2 regions of the Bacillus sp. AFS031507 genome follow, and region 2 is predicted to be linked to the other one. Evidence: riboswitches for the same ligand, from Rfam matches in the RefSeq annotation. Region 2 holds a riboswitch; the other holds the start of a gene.

Region 1 (7,790 bases), on a different contig from region 2:
ACTCTAACTAACCATTTAACAAGGGGTGTTTCAAATAAATACTTCTCAAAAATTTTTCCACCAATTACTGATGTTGTACCGGCCGTTCGAGAATAAACTTAATATCCATCTCGCCGAGCATCATCTCCATAGAGCGCAATGGTCGATTTTTTACTACTTATTCAATAATGGCTCAGCAACGCTAGTGGAACTCTCTCATTATTTATATGTAGAGAAGCCCACTGTCACCCGGACCATGAACCGCTTGGAAGAATTGGGCTATGTCGAGCAGGTTCCGAGCAATGATAAACGTGAAAAGAGAACACAGCTGACAGAGCTTGGGAGAAAAGTATATACGGAAGTCCGTGTGACGATTGATCAGTATGAAACGGACATTTTAAAAGGCATCTCAGAGCATGAACAGCTCGAGGCCATCCGCATTATGGGGGAAATTCGTAAAAATATTATTAAATAAGGGGTTTTAATAAGTGACTCAACCTAGAGCTAAACTGTGGACAAAGGATTTCACCATTGTTTCCACGGTCAATTTTTTCGTAACTTTAGTCTTTTATTTATTAATCGTAATCATCGGTGTTTATGCAGTCGATGAATTTGGTGCTTCTACAAGTCAAGCAGGGCTTGTAACAGGAATATTTATTGTCGGGTCTTTAATTGGCCGGTTGGTGATTGGCCGGTTTATTGAGTCAATTGGCCGAAAGAAAACGTTATTCATTGGTATAATTTTATTTATTTTGACGCTTCTTTTGTATTTTGTGAACTTCGGGATTACCTTCCTGCTTATTACCCGCTTACTCCACGGGATTGCAGGGGGAATGGTGGGGACTGCTACAGGTACGATTGTGGCCCAGATTATCCCGGCTGCTCGAAAAGCGGAAGGGATCGGCTACTTCAGCATGAGTGCGACACTCGCTACTGCTATCGGGCCATTCATCGGACTCTATATGACCCAACATACAGATTTCCAAATGATTTTTATATTCTCCCTTGCTTTAGGGGTAATTAGTTTAATCACAGCATTCTTTGTTGATGTGCCTCCGTTAGTTGTATCTGTAAAAACAGCTGAAGTAAAAGGGTTTAAGCTTTCCAACTATATTGAGCCAAAGGCACTGCCCATCGCTGTCATTACACTGGTAGTAGCTTTTTGTTATTCCAGCGTTCTATCTTTTATTAACTTCTATGCGATCGAAATTGACTTAGTTAGTACGGCGAGTTTCTTCTTCCTAGTCTATTCTATCGCAGTATTGATATCACGCCCGATCACAGGCCGCTTAATGGACCTGAAGGGTGCAAACTTTATTATGTATCCGGGCTTTGTCCTCTTAGCAGTCGGCTTGTTTCTGTTAAGTTCAGCTAGTATCAGCATTACTTTATTGCTAGCAGGTGTTCTAATTGGCCTTGGTTTCGGTAACATGCAGTCAAGCACCCAGGCAGTGGCCGTTAAAGTAACGCCTCCCCATCGGATGGGTTTGGCGACATCGACTTTCTTTATCTTTCTTGATGCAGGACTTGGATTCGGTCCATATATCCTTGGATTTATTATTCCATTAACCGGCTTTAGCAACCTGTATGTCATCTTAGGTATTGTCGCTCTGGCAACCTCAATTCTTTACTATTTTTTACACGGCAAGAAAGAACGTTCAGGAAGGACGATTATGACTGGACCAACCCCCGACCCTAATTGACTTCAGGTAACCGGCCAAACGAAGGCACGCATAAAACCGGTTTATAGCAAATATGATAAGCATAAGAATCCTAATTAAAGGGGTCGGTAGACATGATAATTTTTAATAAAATTGCATTATCATTTGTTGTCTTTTTTTCCTTCAGTATTATCATAAATACTTATTTGGGAGAAAAGGAACGGGTCCAATCTAATGTTATTTATTTTGTTATGAACGGGTTTGCTTATATTGTATCTGCCTTAGAAGTTGAAAAGGATAAACTGAGTTTAGAAACGGCAGAAATATAGTATGAATTTTAAAATAAAGTTCCAATTGCCCTTGAACCAAAGGGAATATTCTGATATATTTACTATCAATTAAATATTTTCTTACTTCACGTTTTTTGAAGTGAGGATAGAGGCGCAAAGACCATGAGTACACAATAGGAGGATAATGAGGTCCAATGATGATTGTGAAAAGGGGAATTTGCCGAAGCTTCAATGAATCTCATTGGTCTTGAAGCTGGTTCTGCTATTGAAAAAATACAGAACTGTCATATAGGAAACTATATGGAGGGCTATCTTACGCACGGGAACTTATTTTTTTTATGTTTCTACTGCAACAGCGAACCCTCGTTGTTGCTTTTTTGCGTTAAATTATGAATGGCCTTACCCACCTCTAAATTTTAAAAAAAATTTTAATTAAAGGGTGAGAAATGATGAATTTTGGCCAAGTTTTAACCGCTATGGTTACACCATTTGATCAAAATGGTGAAATAGATTTTAACGCGACTAGAACACTTGTTGATTATTTAATTGAAAATGGTACCGATGGAATCGTAGTTGCTGGTACAACCGGAGAATCTCCTACATTAACAACGGAAGAAAAAGTCGCTTTATTTAAATTTGTTGTCGAGGCTGTCAATGGAAGAGTTCCGGTTATCGCTGGAACTGGCTCCAATAACACGAGAGCTTCCATCAGCCTAACAAAGCTGGCTGAAGAAACAGGCGTCGATGGGATTATGCTTGTTGCTCCTTATTACAACAAACCATCCCAAGAGGGCATGTATCAGCACTTCAAAGCGATTGCTGAATCTACACCATTACCGATTATGCTTTATAATATCCCCGGCCGAAGTGTGGTCAACCTGTCGGTAGAGACCATTGTTCGACTTTCACAGATTCCAAATATTGTCGCCTTAAAAGAAGCAAGCGGTAACTTAGATGCTATGGCTGAAATTATTAGCCAAGCACCAAGTGATTTTACCCTTTATAGTGGTGATGATGGCTTAGCATTGCCGGTTTTAGCCATTGGTGGAGCTGGAGTGGTTTCCGTTGCTTCCCATGTCATTGGTAATGAAATACAAGAAATGATTAATCATTTTAAAAATGGGAATGTCCAAAATGCAGCTAGTGCCCATCGCCGTCTTCTCCCGATTATGAAAGCATTATTTGCAGCACCAAACCCAGCACCGGTAAAAGCCGCATTGAATATGAATGGAGTGAACGTTGGAGGTCTTCGCCTGCCATTGCTCCCATTAACCACCGAAGAGCAAAGAGCACTACAAGGTGTTCTACCAGCGAGCAATGTTAAAGTATTAATATAATTAATCCACCGATAAAAACAAGCTGCCACAAACCTCAATAAAACAGGGTTTGTGGCAGTTTTTTTTGGTGGTCGACAAAAGTTTTACCTCTCTCCTTCCGATAAAGTAAATCCAAAGGGGCATACTATTCTTATTTACTTGGGTTAAGGAGGATTTTACTTTGCGAACGAATGATAGTACATTATCCATTTTCTCTTTAGGCGGCATAAATGAAATCGGTAAAAATATGTATGTGGTTCAATACGCTGAAGATATCTTTATAGTTGACTGCGGCGGTAAATTTCCAGATGAAAGTTTGTTAGGAATTGATTTGATTATCCCCGATATTACTTACTTGGAAGAAAATCAGGAGAAGATCCGTGCTCTAATTGTGACCCATGGGCACGAAGATCATATTGGCGGTATTCCTTATATCTTAAGAAAATTGAATATCCCTATCTACGCTACCCATTTTACACTTGGGCTAATTGAATTAAAAATTGACGAGCATCGACTTCACGGAAACACGAAGCTCATGACGATTGATTCTAATTCAAAACTTGAGTTTGGAGAAACCACTGTATCCTTTTTCAGGGTAAGCCATAGTATTCCTGATTGTCTCGGTATTGTCTTTCATACACCTGAAGGTAATGTCGTTCATACCGGTGACTTCAAATTTGACTTAACACCTGTGAATAATCAACATTCAGATATTCATAAAATGGCCGATATTGGTCAGCAAGGTGTGTTAGTTTTATTATCTGAAAGTACCAATGCTGAGCGTAAGGGACTAACACCGTCTGAGCAAATGATTGGTGACAATTTGGATGAGGCCTTTATGAAAGCTGACGGGAAAATCTTTATCTCCACTTTTGCATCGAATGTGAATCGTGTTCAACAAGTGGTTGCCGCGGCGATAAAGGCCAATCGAAAGATCGCGCTCCTTGGCCGGAGTATGGTAAATGTGGTCTCAGTTGCGATTGAGCGTGGTTATTTAACCATTCCTGATGGGATGATCATTGAACCACGCGAAGTTGATCGACTTTCTCCTGAAAAGGTGGTCATCCTTTGTACGGGTAGTCAAGGGGAGCAAATGGCTGCCCTTGCTCGTCTCGCTAGCGGAAATTTCCGCGATGTATCCGTTTATCCTGGAGACACGGTTATTTTAGCAGCATCTCCAATACCGGGAAATGAAAAGGACGTTTCTCGGATCATTGACAATTTATTTCAACTGGGCGCCAAAGTTATCTATGGATCCGGAAGTTCAACGGGTATGCATGTGTCCGGTCATGGCTATCAGGAAGATTTAAAACTGATGCTTACCTTAATGAAGCCGACCTATTTCATTCCGATTCACGGTGAATATCGAATGCTGCATCACCACCGGTTGTTAGCCGAGTCCGTTGGAGTTGAGAAGGGAAATACCTTCATTATCAAAAATGGTGATGTCGTCGATGTTGAAAACCAGGTGGCCCGTCAGACTCGGTCGATTCCAGCAGGAGATACCTATGTGGACGGGATGGGCGTTGGCGATGTCGGGGACATTGTGCTACGAGACCGTAAACAGCTTTCTGAGGATGGCATGCTCGTAATTGTAATAACCATTAATAAAGGTGACCGAAGGATTATATCCGGACCTGATACCATTACACGTGGTTTCGTGTACGCAAGAAATTCGGATGAACTTCTAAAAGAGATTAACCGCCTTGCTAAGAAAACCATAAATGACCTGCAAAGTGAGAATATCCGGCAATGGAATGTAATCAAACAAAACATAAAAAAATCAGTCGGACAATATGTATTCACCCAAACAAAGAGAAAGCCAATGATCCTCCCTATTATTATTGAAATTTAAAACAAAAAAATGGTGTCAGGCACCATGTGAAGATTTCACATGGTGCCTGACACCTTATTTTTTAACCTGTTGGTAATTTTATTCTATCTAGGATGGTTGTCAGGTAATTTCTGACTGTGCTAATTTTTGTCTTTCTCTCGGCTAGCGGTTGGAACTCTTCGATGTTCTGTTCGTTTTGGTTTGAGTCTTCATCGATTAGTTCGGGGCAGTATATTCGCTGTCCATTGATGATGCTGCGAATCGATCCTGCTAATTCCTCACTCGGGCTATCCTTCAATAAATAGCCGCTTACATCCGCTTGTAAGGCCCTCCCATAATACCCACTCCTGGCAAAGGTTGTTAGGATTATAACCTTACAACCAAATGCCTTTAAAGACTCAGCTGCCTCAAGACCGCTCATTTCAGGCATCTCAATATCCATGATACAAACATCCGGCTGCAACCGGTGCACTAGTGCAAGGGCCTCTTCCCCATTGCTCGCCTGCCCGACTACTTCCATATCCTCTTCCAAATTGAGGAGAGAACCAATCGCCCCTAGCAGCATTTCCTGATCCTCAGCAATAACAATTCGAATCATATAAGTTCCCTCCTTATCTGTCAGTGTTATGTAAGTAACAACTCCCCTTAAATTAAGGGGAGCAAGCCTTTATTGATCTAGTTAGATTTCAGGTTTAACTTGTACGGAAAACCTCTTTTTAGCTAAAGCTTTGACTTCTCTAAAGCTCACAAAATTCTTTCTTTCCTCATCCCACAAACGGAAACGTATTGACTTTAAGCTTGTAGCAAGAGAAATGGTTGGTACGTTTTGTAACGGAGGCGTATTATTATGTGCTTCCTCCAATTTATAGTTAGGCACCCGTGGGCTTAAATGATGAACATGGTGGAAACCAATATTCCCAGTAAGCCATTGCAAAACTTTTGGAAGCTTATAGAAAGAGCTACCCTCTACTGCCGCTTTTACATATTCCCACTCTTTGTCCTCTTCAAAATAAGAATCTTCAAAAGTGTGCTGTACGTAAAACAACCAAATACCAGCAGCTCCGGAAATCATAAAAATTGAACCTTGTACTAGTAGAAACGCCTGCCATCCGATTGCCCAACAAAGCAAGGCAATCAAAGCAACGATTAGAACATTCGTTAAATAAGTGTTGTTACGTTCCTTCTGTTTTGCACCTTTGCGGTTAAATCGATTTTTAAGAAGGAACACATAAATCGGACCTAATCCAAGCATGACCAATGGATTACGGTAAAAACGGTAGGCTAGACGAAGTCTAAGTGGTGCTGCTAAATATTCATCTACTGTAAGTGTCCAAATATCACCTGTTCCGCGTTTATCCAAGTTACCACTTGTCGCATGATGGACAGAATGCTCATGTCCCCATTGATCAAACGGGAAAACCGTTAACACACCCATCGCAGTTCCAACGATTCTGTTAGCCCGGCGGCTTTTAAAGAATGAATGATGGGTACAATCATGAAAGATGATGAAAATCCTCGTTAAAAATCCTGCGGCTACCACAATTGGAACTAATGCTAACCAATAGGAAACGGATAGGCTTAAATAGGCAAGGTACCACAAGCCAATAAATGGTACGACCGTGTTAATGATCTGCCATACACTTTCTTTTGTCGTTGATTTTTCAAAGGGAGCAACTTGTTTTTTTAAAGTTTTCGTATTTTGTAAGGTCATTTTATTTGAATTCCCTTCCTTCATTTCGTTATTAACCAAAGTATAAACGAAGGAATTTGTCCATGTTAGTAGCAGGTGTCATGTACAGGGTATGACAAATGTCACATTTCATGATATTTTTTTCAAAAATGCAATTTGCGTTACTAATTTTTGTCTGTTATAAAAGATGGTGGCTTTGTGATAATATAATCTATTTCAAGAAACTTTATAGATATATCCATCCTAAAAATCAATTACAAGCAGGTGTACATATTGGATATCAAACATTTACAATATTTTATTGAAGTGTCGAATTTCAACAGTTTTTCCCGAGCAGCTGATCATTTATTTATTACCCAACCAACCATTAGTAAAATGATTAAAAACCTTGAGTCGGAGTTGGGCGTTGCTCTTTTTGATCGTTCCCGTAAGCAATTAGCCTTGACCGATGCAGGTCTAATCATATTGGAACAAGCAAAGTTAATTGACAAAGCATTTAAAAATTTAGAAACGGAATTGGACAACCTTACAGGATTAAAAAAGGGGCATATTCGTATTGGATTACCTCCCATATTTAATGCGCACGATTTCCTCAAAATTGTTGGCAGCTTCCACGAAAAGTACCCTGGGATTACTTTTCAATTAGTAGAAGATGGTTCAAAGAAAATAGAAGAAGATGTGGGCAAAAATCTTCTGGATGTTGGAATCATTGTTCTTCCGACTAAGAACGAACTCTTCAACCATTTCTCTTTTATGGAAGAAGACCTAAAGCTCATCCTTCACCCATCACACCCACTAGCAGAAAGAGAGGAAGTCCAGTTAGCTGAATTGGCTAACGAATCCTTTATTTTGTTTAATAAGGACTTTGTCTTAAACGATCGAATTATTCATTCTTGTAACAATGTGGGCTTTAATCCACACATTATATCTGAAAGTTCACAGCAGTCTTTTATTGAAGAAATGGTTTCGTTCAAACTTGGAATTTCCCTTTTGCCGGAGAGTATTTGCAATAATCTAAAT
Region 2 (7,790 bases):
GTTTTTTCAGGACTTTCACTACGATGATTTTTTGGATTACTTTTATGCGAAAAAAAGCTGTGCAGGATCATTCCGACCATAACCAATACCATACCAAACCAGGATAATTCAGTTGGGAAAACAGTATTCAAAATTAACAATTCTCCTATTACTGCAAATAAGACCTCTATTGATTGCGTGGCCTCTACGGCAGCAAGCTTTTGCATATTTCCTCTAACAAGATCCGTTGCTTTAAAAAATAGAATGGTTGCAATCACTCCTGAGGTTACCGCAACAAGGCCTGATTGGACTATTTGTCCTTTGCTTGGTGGACCAACAGTATATAAACCATAAACAGATAAAACAACCCACAATGGCATACTCGCTAATGTCATCCCTAATACCCGTTGAAAGACATCAAGACGCCCCCCGCAAATATCCATCATTTTTCTGTTTCCAAGCGGATAGGCAAATGAAGCGATTAGCACCGGAAGGACGCCTAAGGCTATTGCAGCATTCGATATGTGATTTGCCTGTTCCAATTGCATCAGAATAATTCCTAGGAGGATGATCAATGACATCCCTAAACCTTTAAAAGGAATTCTCCCCTTTTTCTGGATTGGTCCATTATCAGTCATAACCATTTCATAAAAAAGTGGGGCCAGCAAGGAACCTGAGATGATTGTGACCTGCCATGTGGCTGCAATGAGCCAGCCTGGGGCATAGGCAGCTGAAAAACAAATCGGACCATAAAATAAGCCGAAGCCCACCGTGCTCCATATAAACCAGCCGCCAGGTCGATTTTTCATTTCCACAAGTAATGGTCTAAGATTTTTTCTTCCCATCACAATTGTGAAAAGAAATGGAACCATAAAGAAATACCTTAATGATGCACTCCAAATCCAACTACCCCCAGCCTGATCCATCGATCGGTTGAGGATAAATGTAAATGCAAAAAAGAAAGCCGCAAGGATGCCTAAAATTATGGGCCGCATGGTTCCTCTATCCTTTCTGTATCTATTTTTAATATGTACATAGTGTATTTTCCATGAAAAGAGGGAAACCATCAAGTAGTTTCCCTCTTTTCATTACTTGTTGTTAATTTGTTTTTAGTAATCAGGTGCATACTACCATTTTTTAAAGCATAAAGTTTTTGGGATAAGGATGAAACTTTATTGTCCCCCATTCGTAAAAATGGATGGAATGATTTTAAAAAAGTGAGGTTGATACCAATGTTTGGAAAAGTAGCCGCGGATATTTTGGGATTAAGTGATGTTGGTTCTGTCATTAAGCCGGAAAATTACGATAAGGTGGACGCAGATGATTATGTCATGCATGAAGACAATGAGAAAATTTATTTTCTCATCAAATCAAAGTCTGATGAATACTGTTTTACAAACAACGCCCTTATCCATTTAGATGGGACAAGTGCAACCAGCAAAAAGCGAATGCTCCACCGCTATAGTTATGCAACAAATAGAATATCAGAGGTAAAACTCGAAACGGCCGGAACCGTTGACCTTGATGTAGAAATAAAATTTAAAATCGGCTCAATTCCTTTCTCCATCGACGTTCATAAGAAACATATTGAAGAAGTTAAGGATTTATATAAAGCCTTAATCAAAATTTCAGAAATCTCACATGAAAATGAAATTTCGCTTCAGTTTGCTAAACAAAGCCTTGATGTCGCCTCCACTACTCTCGGTCGTGTGACAAGTGCAGACAGCAACTTGGTTGTTCAATTCAAAATGCTTAATCAAGCAGCCTTTCAGTGGTTAGAAGATAGCAAAAAACAATATATAGTAAAAGATTTCGGCTATGTGTTTGAAAAGTATATTAATAACTAAAAAATAAGTAGGCGCATGAAAAATTATCATGCGCCTCCTTTTTTATCTATAATCTATTAATACATCCTCCAATGGTAAACGTGTTGTATTGAAAGCAGGTGCAGCCGCCTTCCCTAGTGAAATCAACACAATTGGGAAAAGTCGATCGGAGACATTGAACATTTTCACGAATTTATCTTTATCAAAGCCACCCATTGGAACGGTGTCATACCCTCTGTCTTTTGCAATTAACATCAACTGCATCGATACTAAACCAGCATCAAATGAAGCAATATTTTTCAAGACTTCCTCTGGAGCAAGTGGGTATGTTTTATTTGTACCTTCTATTAATCGATTCATATTAGCTTCGTCCATCAAACCAGCCTCGTATGCACTTCGATAGACTTTTTCCACACTTTTATACATTTCCTTATCGCCTAATACTGCAATAACGGCAGACGCTGTTTCTACTTGCTCTTGATTGTTGGCGATTGCTCTTAGTTCCTTTTTCGCCTCCTGATCTTGAATAACAATAAAACGCCATGGTTGAAGATTACTAGAGGATGGTGCTTGTGTCGCTTCTTTTAGCATATCTTTAATTTCTTCTTGAGAAATATTGTATGTTGAATCATATTTTCTGACAGAGTGACGTTCTTTTATCACTTCAGATAAACTTTTTATTAATGTGGTTTGCATGAGAGATTTCCCCCTGTGAATTTTTAACTTACTAAAAGTAAGTTCTTAGTCATCTTACTATTAGTAAGTACCTATCGTCAAGTAATTCAAATATGGTATTATACAGTTAGAATAGTAAAAAAGAGGGATTTTATATGAGTGAACCTAACCACCAAGATTGTATGACTCATTCTGCAGAGGAAATTAAACATATATGTACTAACTTTCATAAGGCAATCGAATTTATTGGCAAACGTTGGATGGGTTCTGTTATTTATACGCTTATGGAAGGACCGAAGCGGTACCATGAAATAATATCATCTATTCCAGGAATTTCTGATCGTCTCTTAACCGAACGCTTACGTGATTTAGAAAATGAGGGATTGATTGTCAAAAACATCATTACTACCTCTCCAAAAAAAGTGGAATATGAACTGACTCCAACTGGTAAAGAACTTGATGAGGTTATTCATGTGCTAATGAAATGGGTAAAAAAACGCGGGAAATCCCTATGATGCTGAGTAACTATCTCACACAAAAAAGGCTTGCTCTATTGTATAGATGCAAACCTTTTTTGTTTTTATGGACTTGGCCGATGAAACAGCCCCATAACTTCAATTGTTTCGGTAATATTGACAAATGCTGATGGATCAACTTCTGTAATTAAGTTTTTAACTTCATTAAGTTCGTATCTGGAAATTACCGTTATCATCACGTTCCGTTGGTGATTTGAGTAGCCGCCAACCCCATCCATAATCGTCAAACCTCGATACAAATTTGTCAGTAAATGAGCTCTCATTTCTTCGCCCTTATCTGTAATGATCATTAAAGTTAATTTAGCATGATCTGTATAAATTGCATCCACCACTTTACCTGTAACAAAAATGGAAACCAAGGTATAAAGAGCAGAATCCCAATCAAATAAAAATCCACTGATCAAGATGACGACAGCATTCATGCCTGAAAGTAAAACACCAATCGGAAAATCTCTTTTTCTCGCCACAATCATGCCAATAATATCAAATCCCCCGGTCGATCCAGAACAGCGAAAAACTATTCCGACACCTAACCCGGTTAAAGCACCACCGAAAATTGAGGAGAGAATTCTATCATCGGCAATGGCATGAACGGGAATTAAATAAAGGCCAATTGATATAATTATTACAGCAAAGATGGAATTCACGATAAATCTTTTCCCTAACATTTTATAACCAATAATCAATAACGGAAAATTCAGCAGGAAATTTGCCACCCCTGTATTAACAGGCGAGATCATCCCTAAAATCATAGAAATTCCGCTCAATCCACTGCTTAACACTTCATGAGGGATTAAGAAAAGGTTAAAGGCAACCACAACAATGAGAGATCCCGAAATCATTCCAACAATCTGCATGGTAAAAATCCTCCTATGAAAAACAGGCAATTAATTCTATTTAAAAATAATACCGATTCTCTCTTATAAAGTAAATTAAATAATTTATTAAAAAGAAACTCAATTATCTGTTTATTCTAATTGATTGAATAAAGACTTCTCATTTTTGGAATAATATATTATTGACAATTCTATAATAATATTTATACTTTAGTAATATATTAACTTTATATGATAAATCCTCATCAAACCGATGAGGTAGAGGTCGCGGTTTTTATCAGTAAAGCGGACGAGATGAGAGAGACATCCTTGACTCCGTTTGAAAGGAAAAGCTGCCGAAGTGTGCTTTCATCTCTGAAAAAGCATGCTGGGGCTGTCTCCAAATAGGAACAGAACTGTCACGCTTAAACCTACCAGTTAAGCGTGTTGAGCTATCTTTCGGAAGGTATGATGCGGGGTATTTACAATGCCATCGATACTTCTTCGATGGCATTTTTTTATTCCAAACTCCTTCTCGAAAAAATTAGAAAAAGAGGAGTCAAGACAATGCAAACAGCAAGAGTATTAAAAGAGAGTGAATATACTAGTGACTTAACACTACAACAGGATCCAACCGAATTAAAACGAAGTTTAAAATCCCGTCACCTCACAATGATTTCCCTTGGCGGGACGATTGGTACTGGACTTTTTCTAGCTAGCGGTGGCGCTATCCATAGTGCGGGACCCGGCGGGGCAATCCTTTCCTACCTTGTTATTGGTATTATGGTTTACTTTTTGATGCAGGGCTTAGCAGAAATGGGTGCCTATATGCCAGTTGCCGGAAGCTTTAGTACGTATGCAACCAAATTTGTCGATCCTTCCCTTGGTTTTGCCCTAGGCTGGAACTATTGGTATAACTGGGCAATTACGATTGCTGCCGAATTAGCTGCTGTAACAATGATTATGAAATTCTGGTTTCCACATATTCCTTCATTCATTTGGAGCGGCATCTTTTTAGTAATTATGTTTCTATTAAACTATCTTTCTGTTAAAGGATTCGGAGAAGCAGAATATTGGTTTTCCTTAATTAAAGTTGTTACAGTTATTATTTTTATCGTTACTGGTACTTTAATGATCTTCGGCATCATGGGTAATGAAGCAATCGGCTTCAAAAACTTCACTGTTGGTGATGCTCCATTCCACGGCGGCTTTATGTCCATGATGGGAATCTTTATGGCTGCAGGCTTCTCCTTCCAAGGAACAGAGCTTTTAGGTGTTGCTGCTGGTGAAACGGAGGATCCAAAGAAAGCTATTCCTCGTGCAGTGAAACAAGTTTTCTGGCGTATTTTATTATTCTATGTATTGGCTATACTAGTAATCGGACTGCTTATTCCATATACAAACGGGAATTTAGCAAATGGGGATATAACCGTTAGTCCATTTACGCTGGTTTTTCAAAAGGCTGGCATCGCTTTCGCCGCTTCAATCATGAATGCTGTTATTCTTACAGCTGTATTATCGGCAGGAAATTCAGGAATGTATGCATCCACTCGGATGCTTTGGGATTTGGCCCGTCAAGGCAAAGCACCGAAATTCCTTGGTAAATTAAACAAAAAAGGTGTTCCAGTCAATGCCTTAATTGCAACAACCTTAGTGGGAACACTCGCATTTCTTGCTTCCTTCTTTGGGGATGGAACGGTTTATGTATGGTTGTTAAACGCTTCTGGTATGTCCGGCTTTATCGCATGGCTCGGCATTGCAGTATGTCATTATCGATTCCGTAAAGCATTTGTCGCCCAAGGTAAGGACCTTAGCTTGTTACCATATAAATCAAAATTCTTCCCTTTTGGTCCGCTCTTCGCGTTTGCCGTTTGCGGGTTTGTTGTCTTAGGACAAAATTATTCCGCATTCACGGGTGACCAAATCGATTGGAATGGTGTTTTAGTTTCATATATCGGACTGCCATTATTCCTTATTGTATGGCTAGGATATAAATTTACAAAGAAAACTAAATTTATACCTTTAGAAAAGTGTGATTTAAGAAATTAGTTTGTTTAGAAAATAGCACGCGAAAATTTTCGCGTGCTATTTTCTTAAACCAATAAAAAAACAGACTCAATTGAAGAGCCTGTTTTTAAGTATTACGCTTTCTTTTCCTCAGATGACCAAATGTATAAGTCTTCAATAGAGCAATTTAATTCTCTTGAAATTGTCATCGCAGTATTTAAGTTCATCACTTTTTTGGACAAGTAGTCGTTGAGCTGAGTTTGAGGAATACTTGTATTCCGTTCCAAACTTTCCAGGTCCATGCCGTTTTTTGATAATAAATCTTTGAGGTTACTTTTTTTTGCTTTATAATTTGTCAAAATGACACCTCACTTTTTTAAAAGCATAACACATTAAGTTCACAATTGAAAGGAAGAAGGGTTTCCCCCTTTCCATCTTGGCTTATGTTATACTTAATTAGGAATAGGTAAAGGAGTGTGAAACATGAAAAACTCAAACAATCTGTACAAAAACGGACAGTCAGTTAACATTAAAGAAACTGGCGAGGTCGTCACAATTTTAAAATCACAATATGTTAAAAACATGAAAAGATATTCTTATATCGTTAAGGAACATCCAGAAACATTCTTTTTTGAAGAGGAATTAAAGGTTCTTTAATAAATAAAAAGGAGAAAGCCGATTCTGTGAATCAGCTTTCTCCTTTTTAAATTTGTTTTAAAACTCGGCATTTCCTGTTGTTCTCGGGAATGGAATGACATCTCTAATATTAGTCATTCCAGTTAAGTACATAATTAACCGCTCAAAACCAATACCATAACCAGAATGTTTCGTACCACCATATTTTCTTAATTCAAGGTACCACCAATAATCTTCTTCATTCATTCCAAGCTCATTAATTTTACCAGCCAAAATTTCTTCGCGTTCTTCACGCTGGCTGCCGCCAATCAATTCACCAATTCCTGGCACAAGTAAATCAGTTGCCGCTACTGTTTTGTTGTCTTCATTTAATCTCATATAGAAAGCTTTAATTTCTTTTGGATAGTCTGTTACAAATACTGGGCGTTTGAATACTGTTTCACTTAAATAACGTTCATGTTCGGTTTGCAGGTCAAGCCCCCACTCTACCGGATAGGCAAAAGTTTCTCCGGACTCCCTTAATATATCAATGGCTTCGGTATATGTCACACGGCCAAAGTCTGCTGTGTAGGCATTATTTAGACGATCCAATAAACCCTTTTCGATAAAGCTGTTAAAGAAATTCATTTCTTCAGGGGCTTGTTCAAGTACATAGCCTATCACAGATTTTACCATTTCTTCAGCCAAGTCCATGATATCTGGAAGCTCAGCAAAGGCAAGTTCCGGTTCTACCATCCAAAATTCCGCTGCATGTCGTGCAGTGTTAGAGTTCTCTGCTCTAAAAGTTGGGCCGAAGGTATAGACATTCCGGAAAGCCAAGGCAAACGCCTCAGCCGAAAGCTGTCCGCTAACAGTCAAATTAGTTTCCTTGTTAAAGAAATCCTTGGTTAAATCTGTTTTGCCTTCTTCATTTTTTGGAGGATTGTCCATATCTAGTGTTGTCACTCGGAACATTTCTCCTGCACCTTCTGTATCACTGCCGGTAATAATTGGTGAGTGAACATAGACAAAACCTTTATCTTGGAAGAATTTATGCAATGCATAAGAAGCAAGTGATCTCACACGAAAAACAGCTGAAAACGTATTGGTTCTTGGTCTTAAATGGGAAATAGTTCTTAAATATTCAAACGAATGCTTTTTCTTTTGTAAGGGATAATCTACATTTGACGAACCTTCAATCACGATATTAGTTGCTTTAATTTCAAAGGGCTGCTTCGCTTGAGGAGTATAAATAAAGTCTCCTTCAATCCTAATGGATGAACTAATTGGTAACTTTGCAATATCCTTAAAGTTCTCTAATTGCTCATCAAATACAA

The links. Region 2 has a riboswitch for lysine ahead of COE25_RS06445 (amino acid permease). Riboswitches for the same ligand answer to the same signal wherever they lie in the genome.
Region 1: linked by a shared signal. The riboswitch ahead of dapA (4-hydroxy-tetrahydrodipicolinate synthase) and the one ahead of COE25_RS06445 (amino acid permease) in region 2 are both predicted to bind lysine.

Annotation. Positions count from the first base shown of each region.
Region 1 is NZ_NUOW01000016.1:4,540-12,329, reverse strand. Features, by position in the region: gene COE25_RS16925 (MarR family winged helix-turn-helix transcriptional regulator) at 35-454, shown strand; gene COE25_RS16920 (MFS transporter) at 468-1,682, shown strand; gene COE25_RS16915 (hypothetical protein) at 1,775-1,969, shown strand; lysine riboswitch at 2,069-2,249, shown strand; gene dapA (4-hydroxy-tetrahydrodipicolinate synthase) at 2,380-3,267, shown strand; gene COE25_RS16905 (ribonuclease J) at 3,494-5,101, shown strand; gene COE25_RS16900 (response regulator) at 5,163-5,678, opposite strand; gene desA (Delta(5) desaturase DesA) at 5,760-6,791, opposite strand; gene cidR (cidABC operon transcriptional activator CidR) at 7,044-7,790, shown strand, end outside.
Region 2 is NZ_NUOW01000003.1:498,147-505,936, reverse strand. Features, by position in the region: gene COE25_RS06470 (DMT family transporter) at 1-974, opposite strand, end outside; gene COE25_RS06465 (PH domain-containing protein) at 1,212-1,826, shown strand; gene COE25_RS06460 (nitroreductase family protein) at 1,869-2,501, opposite strand; gene COE25_RS06455 (winged helix-turn-helix transcriptional regulator) at 2,636-2,995, shown strand; gene COE25_RS06450 (YitT family protein) at 3,061-3,873, opposite strand; lysine riboswitch at 4,104-4,294, shown strand; gene COE25_RS06445 (amino acid permease) at 4,399-5,880, shown strand; gene COE25_RS06440 (helix-turn-helix domain-containing protein) at 5,973-6,197, opposite strand; gene COE25_RS30555 (hypothetical protein) at 6,322-6,495, shown strand; gene asnS (asparagine--tRNA ligase) at 6,553-7,790, opposite strand, start outside.